DNA from 2 places in the Streptomyces sp. NPDC008313 genome. Region 1 is predicted to be linked to the other one. Evidence: riboswitches for the same ligand, from Rfam matches in the RefSeq annotation. Region 1 holds a riboswitch; the other holds the start of a gene.

The links. A riboswitch is a leader RNA that binds a small molecule or an ion and turns the genes downstream of it on or off. The one in region 1 is predicted to bind S-adenosylmethionine.
Region 2: it holds a riboswitch for S-adenosylmethionine, as region 1 does, so the genes downstream of both, thrC (threonine synthase) here and ACFY93_RS19740 (aminotransferase class V-fold PLP-dependent enzyme) in region 1, are expected to answer to the same signal.

The regions. Positions count from the first base shown of each region.
Region 1 covers NZ_JBIBFR010000013.1:248,241-253,308, forward strand. Annotated here, with positions in the region: gene ACFY93_RS19730 (rhomboid family intramembrane serine protease) at 1-571, shown strand, start outside; gene ACFY93_RS19735 (Lrp/AsnC ligand binding domain-containing protein) at 568-849, shown strand; gene ACFY93_RS19740 (aminotransferase class V-fold PLP-dependent enzyme) at 1,048-2,478, opposite strand; SAM riboswitch class IV at 2,775-2,891, opposite strand; gene trpD (anthranilate phosphoribosyltransferase) at 2,981-4,045, opposite strand; gene ACFY93_RS19750 (cytochrome b N-terminal domain-containing protein) at 4,209-5,068, opposite strand, start outside.
Region 2 covers NZ_JBIBFR010000015.1:45,291-50,358, reverse strand. Annotated here, with positions in the region: gene ACFY93_RS21185 (MoaD/ThiS family protein) at 263-538, opposite strand; gene thrC (threonine synthase) at 631-1,977, opposite strand; SAM riboswitch class I at 1,995-2,142, opposite strand; gene ACFY93_RS21175 (glucosyl-3-phosphoglycerate synthase) at 2,375-3,319, shown strand; gene ACFY93_RS21170 (trehalose-6-phosphate synthase) at 3,508-4,902, shown strand; gene otsB (trehalose-phosphatase) at 4,976-5,068, opposite strand, start outside.

The DNA.
Region 1 (5,068 bases):
CTTCGCCCGCTGGGGCGTGGTGCCCGCGGAGCTGTTCCGAGGTTCCCCGCGGGCGGCGCTGACACCGGCCACCGCGCTGTTCGTCCACGGCGGCTGGCTGCACCTCCTGGGCAACATGCTCTTCCTCCACGTCTTCGGGGCGATGACGGAGCGGCGCCTGGGGCGGCTCCGGTTCGCCCTGTTCTACCTGGGCTGCGGCTACCTGGCCCTGCTCGCCTACGCGGCCGCCCACGCGACGTCCGAGCAGACCCTGGTGGGGGCGTCGGGGGCGATCTCCGCGGTGCTCGGCGCATTCCTCTATCTGTTCCCCGGCGCCCGGGTGACCAGTCTCTTCCCGTTCCTGTTCTTCCTGCCGCTGCGCCTTCCCGCCTGGGTGGTGCTGCCCTTCTGGGCGGCCCTGCAGTGGCTGGCGGCGAGCCGCGCGGGCCAGGGGCCGGGGGTGGCCTATCTGGCGCACGTGGCGGGCTTCTGTCTGGGCTTCCTCTACGCGTGGGTACGCACGGCGGGGAGCGGGAGGAGGGCGGCTAGAGTGAAAGCCCCAGCGACGGCCCCCGAGGGAGAAGACCCGTGATCACCGCGATCGTGCTCATCAAGACCAGCGTGGACCGGATCCCCGAGATCGCCGAGTCGATCGCCGCGCTGGACTCCGTCAGCGAGGTCTTCTCCGTCACCGGGACCTACGACCTCATCGCGATGGTCCGGGTGAGGTCCCACGACGACCTCGCGGACGTCATCCCCGCCGGCATCAGCAAGATCCCCGGCGTCGAGGCCACGGACACCCACGTCGCCTTCCGCACGTACTCGCAGCACGACCTCGAAGCGGCGTTCGCGATCGGCCTGGACAACTAGGGCCTCTCGTTTGGATCACGCCGGGCTCGCGGGGCCTGGCACCGCACCTCGCCGCGTTGTCGTCGCTTGCCATGGCTCCGCCATGTCGCCCTCCTCCGCCTTGCGATGCACGGCACCAGACCCCGCTCCCTGATCCGGCCTGATCCAAACGAAAGACCCTGGGGCCTGTCCGGGCCGATCGCGCGAGCGGACCGGTCCTCACACGGCCGGGACGCAGCGGCCGTCCCGCGTGCGGTAGGTCCACTTCGCGCCGTCGCGGACCAGCTCCCGCACCGCCCCGACGAACCGCTCCACGTGCTCGTCCGGGGTGCCGGCGCCGAAGCTGACGCGGACGGCGTTCAGGGACTTCTCTCCGGGCGCCGCCTCGGGGGCGCCGCACTCCCCCTGGGCGCCGGGGTCGCCGCCGAGCAGGGTGCGCACCAGCGGGTGGGCGCAGAACAGACCGTCGCGGACGCCGATGCCGTACTCGGCGGAGAGCGCGGCCGCGAAGTGCGAGCTGTTCCAGCCGTCCACCACGAAGGAGAGGACGCCGACGCGCGGGGCGTCGTCGCCGAACAGCGACAGCACGCGCACCTCGGGCACTTCGGCGAGGCCCGCCCGGACCGTGTCGATCAGGTGGCGCTCCCGGGCGACGAGCCGGTCGAAGCCCTCCTCGGTGAGCGCCCTGCAGGCCGACGCGATCGCGTAGGCGCCGATCACGTTCGGTGAACCGGCCTCGTGCCGGGCGGCGCCGGTGTGCCACTCCACGTCCACTCCCCCGTCGGCCCGCCGGGAGACCGAACGGCTGGCGCCGCCGCCGGCCAGGTAGGGCTCCGCCTCGGCCGGCCAGTCGGCACGGCCCGCGAGCACGCCGGAGCCGAAGGGCGCGTACAGCTTGTGGCCGGAGAAGGCGACCCAGTCGACGTCGAGGTCGCGCACCGAGACGGGGTGGTGCGGGGCGAGCTGGGCGGCGTCCAGGACGATGCGCGCGCCGTGCGCGTGCGCCGCGCCCGCCAGCTCGCGCACCGGCCACAGCTCGCCGGTGACGTTGGAGGCGCCGGTGACGCAGACGAGGGCCGGTCCGTGGGGGTCGCGGCCGGCGAGGGCCCGCTCCAGGATCTCGACGGCCTCGGCGGGGGTCCTGGGGGCGCTCAGATACGTGACGCGGGCGTTCCGCCAGGGCAGCAGGGAGGCGTGGTGCTCGGTCTCGAAGACGAAGACGTGGCAGTCGGCGGGCAGCGCGGCGGCGAGCAGGTTGAGCGAGTCGGTCGTGGACCGGGTGAAGAACACCTCGTCGCCGTCGCGGCAGTCCAGGAACGCGGCGACGGTGCCGCGGGCGTTCTCGAACAGGTCGGTGGACAGCTGGGACAGGTACCCGGCGCCGCGGTGCACGCTGCCGTAGCAGGGCGCGTACGCGGCGACGTCGTCCCAGACCCGGCGCAGCGCGGGCGCGCTGGCCGCGTAGTCGAGCGCGGCGTAGGCGACCTCGCCACCGGTGACGAGCGGCACGGTGACGTCGCAGCCGAGGACGGGCAGCGGGGCGGGAATCTCACGGCCGGTGGGCTCGGCGACGGGCTCGCGGGACGCGGTGGGCTCGCAGACGGCCGTGGCGGTGACGGCTGCGGTGGCGGTGGCGGTGGCGACGGACATGGCGGGACTCCTGTGAGGCAGGCAGGCGGAACCGCTGTGCCGGGCAGCGCGACGGCGGCCACGAGGGCGCACGCCGAGGCGGAGGCGCCGTGGACGACGGACCGGGGCGCCGGCACAGGGGGAAGGACGGGTGCGGAGGCGGGGCTCGACGGGCCCCGGGCCCCGTCTTCACACTCCCCTCGTCGCCCGGAGGGCGCAGGGGAGTGCGTAGACAGGGCCTAGCGCATTCGCTTGCTCACAGGAGGCTCCCTCGAACGACCAGGACCCCTGGTGTCGCCACTCGGGAGAGTGCGAGGGGTCCGCGCTTGCCGCGGACCTCGCTGCCCACGGCCTGGTCCTCACCCGGGGCACCCCGCCACGGACGGAGGGTTGCCGGACAGTCGGCCGGGGCCTCATGACTGTCGCTCATGACCTGGTCACATATCCTGCCACACGCCCGCGGACGCGCAAGGCGCGGTCCGTAATCCGGACCGCGCCCCGCGTCGCACCGTACGGTTCGCCCTCAGGCGTTGCTGGCGGCCACCCAGCGGTTCAGGACCCGCCGGGCCGCCCCCGAGTCGATCGCCCGCGCCGCCGCCTCCATGCCCGCGCCGATCCGGTCCGCGAGCGGGCCCGAGCCGCCCTCCAGGGCCACCAGGGCCGCCGCCGAGTTCAGCAGCACCGCGTCGCGCACGGGCCCCGTCTCACCGCCCAGCAGGCGCCGCGCGACGTCCGCGTTGTACGAGGCGTCGGCACCCCTCAGCGCCTCGACGGGCACCAGCTCGAGGCCGACGTCCCGGGGATCGAAGCTCTCCTCGGTCACCTTGCCGTCCCGCACGGTCCACACCCTCGACGTCGACGTCGTGGTCAGCTCGTCCAGGCCATCGTCGCCGCGGAAGACCAGCGAGGAGTTGCCGCGCTCGGCGAGGACACCGGCCACGATCGGGGCCATCCGCAGATCGGCGACACCGACCGCCTGCGCCCGCACCCGGGCCGGGTTGGTCAGCGGGCCGAGGAAGTTGAAGGTGGTCCGGATCCCCAACTGCCCTCGCGCGGCGGCCACATGACGCAGCGCGGGGTGGAACTTCACCGCGAAGCAGAAGGTGATCCCGGCCTCCTCGGCGACCTCGACGACCCGAGCCGGGGTCAGCTGGAGGTTGACGCCGAGCTTCTCCAGGACGTCCGAGGCACCGGAGGCGCTGGAGGCGGCCCGGTTGCCGTGCTTGACGACCTTGGCGCCCGTACCGGCCACGACGATCGCCGACATCGTGGAGATGTTGACGGTCTTCGCCCCGTCGCCGCCCGTGCCGACGATGTCGACCGTGGCGCCGGGCACCTCGATGACGTTGGCGTGCTCGTACATCGCCCGTACCAGCCCGGTGATCTCCTCGACGGTCTCGCCCTTGGCGCGCAGGGCCACCGCGAAGCCGGCGATCTGGGCGTCGGTCGCCTCACCGCGCATGATCCGGTCCATCGCCCAGGCCGTGTCGTCCGCGCTCTGGTCGCGTCCGTCCAGCAGGCCGTTCAGTACCTCGGGCCAGGAACGGCCCGCCGCGATGTCGCCTCCAGCGGGGGTCACAGCGCTCATATGCCGCTCCTGGGTCCGTCCCCGCCCCGGACGGGGGGCGGGGGTGTCTGCGTGACTGTCCCGTGACGCGCACGGGGACGGGACCACCCTATCCAGCCCGGGGAACGGCAAAGAGCCCCGTCCATGAACTGGACGGGGCTCTCGCCGTGGCGATCAGTACGGATCAGTGGTGGCCGTGGCCGCTGGTGATCTCCTTGTACTCCTCGACGGTGGGCTTCGGGATCTGGCTGTCCTCGCCGTAGAAGCCCTCGCTCAGCTTGGCGCGCAGCTTCTGCGTGCTCTTCACCTTGCGCTCGACACCGTTCTCGTCGACCGTCGGGCCGATCTCGGCGGGCGTGTACTGCTCGTGCGCCGTGAGCGTGTACAGCTGCTCCTGGCTGAGCGGCTCGTGGACCTCGATGAACTCACCGTGCGGCAGGCGCTTGATGATGCCCGACTCGCGGCCGTGCAGCACCTTGTCCTTGTCGCGGCGCTGGAGACCGAGGCAGATCCGCTTGGTGGCGACGAAGGCGAGCACCGGTCCGACGAAGAACGCGATCCGCACGAACCAGGTGACCGAGTTGATCGACAGATGGAAGTGCGTGGCGACGATGTCGTTGCCACCGCCGATCAGCATGATCATGTACGCCGTCACCCAGGCGACACCGAAGGCCGTACGGGTCGGCGCGTTGCGCGGGCGGTCCAGGATGTGGTGCTCGCGCTTGTCCCCGGTGACCCAGGACTCGATGAACGGGTAGAGCGCGATCACCCCGAGGAAGAGGCCGAAGACCAGCAGCGGGATCAGCACGCCCAGGACCAGGGTGTGGCCCCAGAGGTTGATCTCCCAGCCGGGCATCGCGCGGACCAGACCCTCGGCGAAGCCCATGTACCAGTCGGGCTGGGCGCCGGTGGAGACCTGGTCGGGCCGGTAGGGGCCGAGGACCCAGATCTGGTTGATGCCGGCGATCGCCGCGAGCATCGCGATGAAGCCGAAGACCAGGAAGAAGAAGCCGCCCGCCTTGGCCATGTAGACCGGCAGCAGAG
Region 2 (5,068 bases), on a different contig from region 1:
GGAGAATTGGTGAAGTTTCAGGGCAAGTCGGGCCCCATATATGCCGCGAAAGGCTTGAAAGGGTGGGGCACTTTGGCTACTTCTTGACGGGTGCCGGGCGAGAACCGATATACGTCCGCCGGATAAGGCCGAGCAGCTTCCCCAACTGTACCGCGCTCAACCATGCGAATTGCCCCGGCCGTTTCTCCACGACAGGGGCAATTCGATGAACACACCGTGACCGATCTTACCGACGGTAATTGTCGGCAGGGCCGGTCACCCGTCAGCCGCCGGCGACCGCCGGGATGATCGAGACGCCGGCGCCGTCGGGCGTGGCCGTCTCCAGGCCCTGCTCGAAGCGGACGTCGTCGTCGTTCACGTACACGTTGACGAAGCGGCGCAGCTTGCCCTGGTCGTCGAGGACGCGCGCGGCGATGCCCGTGTGGTTCTTCTCCAGGTCGGCGATGACCTCACCGAGGTTCGCGCCCTCGGCGGCCACCTCGGCCCGGCCACCCGTGTAGGTGCGCAGAATGGTGGGGATGCGGACGTTGACGCTCATGCGGTGTGACCTCCGGTCGGGTAACGGCGGATGGTGGCGGGCGGCCGGGTACGCGAGACGGCCGCGTCGGCCCGTCGGGCGGGTCCGGCCCGTCAGACGAGTCCGGCCTCGCGGAACGAATCCAGGTTCGGGCGGATCGTCGCGGTCAGGCCGGTGCCCGCCACGGCGTCCAGCGTCTTGAGGCCGTCCCCGGTGTTCAGGACGACCGTCGTCAGCGCCGGGTCGAGCAGGCCGGACTCGATCAGCTTCTTCGTCACGCCGACCGTCACACCGCCCGCGGTCTCCGCGAAGATGCCCTCGGTGCGCGCCAGCAGCTTGATCGCGTCGACGATCTGCTCGTCGTTCACATCCTCCACCGCGCCGCCGGTCCGCCGTGCGATGTCGAGCACGTACGGCCCGTCGGCCGGGTTGCCGATGGCCAGCGACTTGGCGATGGTGTCCGGCTTCTGCGGCCGTACGACGTCGTGGCCCGCCTTGTAGGCCACGGACACCGGGGAGCAGCCCTCCGCCTGGGCGCCGAAGATCTTGTACGGCCTGTCCTCGACCAGTCCCAGCCTGATCAGCTCCTGGAGCCCCTTGTCGATCTTCGTGAGCTGGGAGCCCGAGGCGATCGGCACGACGAGCTGGTCGGGAAGGCGCCAGCCGAGCTGCTCGCAGATCTCGTACGCGAGGGTCTTGGAGCCCTCCGCGTAGTACGGCCGCAGGTTGACGTTGACGAAGCCCCAGCCCTCGCCGGCCGGGTCGCCGATCAGCTCGGAGCAGAAGCGGTTCACGTCGTCGTAGTTGCCCTCGATGCCGACGAGTTCGCCGCCGTAGACGGCGGCCATGACGACCTTGCCCTGCTCCAGGTCGTGCGGGATGAACACGCAGGAGCGGAAGCCGGCGCGGGCGGCGGCGGCACCGACCGCGCCGGCCAGGTTGCCCGTGGAGGAGCAGGAGAGGGTGGTGAAGCCGAAGGCGCGGGCGGCTTCGATGGCCTGGGCGACGACCCGGTCCTTGAAGGAGTGCGTCGGGTTGCCCGAGTCGTCCTTCACGAACAGCTTGCCGGGCTCGACGCCCAGCTCACGGGCGAGGTTGTCGGCCTGGACGAGCTTGGTCCAGCCGGGGTTGATGTTCGGCTTCCCGGCCACGTCCGCGGGGACGGGCAGCAGCGGCGCGTACCGCCAGATGTTCGCGGGGCCCGCCTCGATGCGCCGGCGCAGCTCCTCGGTGTCGTACGCCGAGAAGTCGTAGGCGATCTCCAGCGGGCCGAAACACTCCTCGCAGGCGAAGACCGGGCCGAGCGGCACGCGGTGGCCGCACTCACGGCAGGAGAGGGCGGCGGCGGGGCCGAGGTCGACGGGGGAGTTCGCGGTGCCCGGGGCGCTGTCGGCGCTCGCGGCGGGGTTCGCGGAGTTCGTGGTGGGTGCGTCGGTGTTCGCGACAGTCTGCGCAGCCATGGAGGCGAGGCCCTTTCTCCTCATCTTCCTCACGGCGCACTTCGCCGTGAGACGGATTTGGCACCTTCCCTAGCCGGGAGCCTCGCCACGTCCGCGTGACAAGTACCGACTGGAGGGTTGCCGGGGCTTCAACGGGCCGTATCCCTCTGCCCCTCTGGATGAGCGGTATTCGATTGTTGATCTTGTTTTTCGTCTGCGCGGTACGACCCCCGAGATGCGATGGTCATCCGCGTTGCTCAAGACTGTAACCGAAGGCCAGGACAGTCGAGGGAGTCGTCCGAACCGCGAGATGGATCACACAGGGCCGGATCCGGGTCCCGGGTGTGGCCGAATCGTGAGGCAGGAGCTGCCGGCGGGAGCCGCCTGGCAGCCAACGGAGCAGTGAGGAGCGCGGACTGTGCTGGAAGACGTCGAACGCTGGCTGGGCACCCGCTCCTGGGCCGTCGCCGACCGTCCGCTGCGCGGGCTCGTCGCCGCGAAACGGGCCTCGGGCTCGACGGTCAGCGTGGTGCTGCCCGCACTCAACGAGGAGGCGACGGTCGGCGACATCGTCACCGTCATCCGCCGCGACCTGGTGGAACGGGTCCCGCTCGTCGACGAGGTGGTGGTGATCGACTCGGGCTCGACCGACCGGACCTCCGAGGTCGCCGCCGCCGCGGGCGCCCGGGTCGTGCACCGGGACGCGATACTCCCGCGCATACCCGCCGTGCCCGGCAAGGGCGAGGTGCTGTGGCGGTCCCTCTTCGTGACCAGCGGCGACATCGTCTGTTTCGTCGACGCCGACCTGCGGGAGTTCTCCTCGGACTTCGTCTCCGGGATCGTGGGGCCGCTGCTCACCGATCCGGGCGTCCAGCTCGTCAAGGCGATGTACGACCGGCCGCTCGGCACCGCAGCGGGCCAGGGAGGCCGCGTGACGGAGCTGATGGCCCGGCCGCTGCTGAACATGCACTGGCCGCAGCTCGCGGGCTTCGTCCAGCCGCTCGGCGGCGAGTACGCGGCCCGCCGGTCACTGCTGGAACGGCTGCCGTTCCCGGTCGGGTACGGGGTCGAGCTGGGCCTGCTCATCGACGCCCTGCACACGGTCGGTCTGGACGCGCTCGCCCAGGTCGACGTCGGCGTCCGCCTGCACCGGCACCAGGACGGGCAGGCGCTGGGCCGGATGGCCACCACGATCTACCGCACGGCGCAGGTCCGGCTGGCCCGCGCCCACCTCGTCCGTCCCGTGCTCACCCAGTTCGAGCGGGGCGAGCACGGCTTCGAGCCACGGGTGCACCCGGTGGACACGACGGAACGGCCGCCGGTCGCGGACATCGAGGAGTACCGCTCGCGGGAGGTGGCGTGACCGGGCCGGACGGAAGCCGTGCACGGACGGACCCGGCCGGCGTGCGGATGGCCGGACCCCGGTGCACGCGGCCGGGGGCGGGACGTCCGTACGTTTGAGGTTTTCCGGGCCGGGCTAGGTTGAGGCGTATGGCTTCCACGGATTCGACGGCTTCGACGGCTTCTCCCGATTCCACCGACTCCCCCCATGTGGCCTCCGCGCGAGGTGCCCATCAGATCCTGGTCGCGTCCAACCGCGGCCCCGTCTCGTACGACGTCCGCGACGACGGTTCGCTGCACGCCCGGCGCGGCGGCGGCGGGCTGGTCTCGGGGCTCTCCGCGATCGGGCCGGACGCGGGGGCGCTGTGGGTGTGCGCGGCGCTGGGCGACGGCGACCGCGAGGCGGTCGGGCGCGGGGTCGGCGAGGACGGCGTACGGATGCTGGACATCGACGCCGGGGTGCACGCGGACGCGTACAACGGCATCGCGAACTCGGTGCTCTGGTTCGTCCACCACATGCTGTACCAGACGCCCCTGGAACCCGTCTTCGGCACGGAGTTCCGCCGTCAGTGGGCGGCGTACGAGACGTACAACCGCGCCTTCGCCGAGGCCCTGGCCGAGGAGGCGGCCGAGGGCGCGGCGGTGCTGGTGCAGGACTACCACCTGACCCTGGTCCCCGGGATGCTCCGCGAACTCCGCCCCGACCTGCTGATCAGCCATTTCTCGCACACCCCGTGGGCCCCGGCCGACTACTTCCGGATGCTGCCGGACGACATCGCCGAGCAGGTGCTGCGCGGGATGCTCGGCGCGGACCGGCTCGGCTTCCTCACCCACCGGTGGGCGGACGCGTTCACCGCCTGCGCCGAGCAGCTCGTCGGCGGGCTCGGCGGGACCCGGACCGGGGTGTACGGGCTGGGCGCGGACGCGGACTTCCTGCGCGCCCGCTCGCACGAGGCGGACGTCGAGGAGCGGATGGCCGCGCTGCGGGAGCAGATCGGCGAGGGCCGCCGGACGATCGTCCGCGTCGACCGCACCGAGCTGTCCAAGAACATCGTGCGCGGGCTGCTGGCCTACCGGCAGCTGCTCGACGACCGGCCCGAATGGCGCGAGCGCGTGGTGCACGTCGCCTTCGCCTACCCGTCCCGGCAGGACCTGGCCGTCTACCGCGACTACACGGCCGAGGTGCGGCGGCTGGCCGACGAGATCAACTCCGCGTACGGGACGCCCGGCTGGACGCCGGTCGTGCTGCACGTCAAGGACGACTTCGCCCGCTCGCTGGCGGCCTACCGGCTCGCCGACGTGGCGCTGGTCAACCCCATCCGCGACGGCATGAACCTGGTCGCCAAGGAGGTGCCGGTCGTCTCCGACGCGGGCTGCGCGCTGGTGCTGTCGCGGGAGGCGGGGGCGTACGAGGAGCTGGGCGCGGACGCGGTCGTCGTGAACCCGTACGACGTGGTGGGCACGGCGCGGGCGCTGCACGAGGCGCTGGAGATGGCTCCGGAGGAGCGGGCGGGGCGCAACAAGCGGCTGGCGGAGGCGGCGACGGCGCTGCCTCCGGCGCGGTGGTTCCTGGAGCAGCTGGAGGCGTTGCGGGGGCGGGGGTAGCGGGCGGCGGGGCGGCGGGGCGCGGCAGGGCCGGGGCGCGAGGGCGGCGGGGCGCGGGCGGGCGCCCCGGCCCTCAGGTACCGGAGGGGCTGGAGCGCACCGCCAGGGAACGGAGCAGGCGGACCACTCCCGCCGGGCCGTCGACCACCAGGTCCGCCTTCTTCGA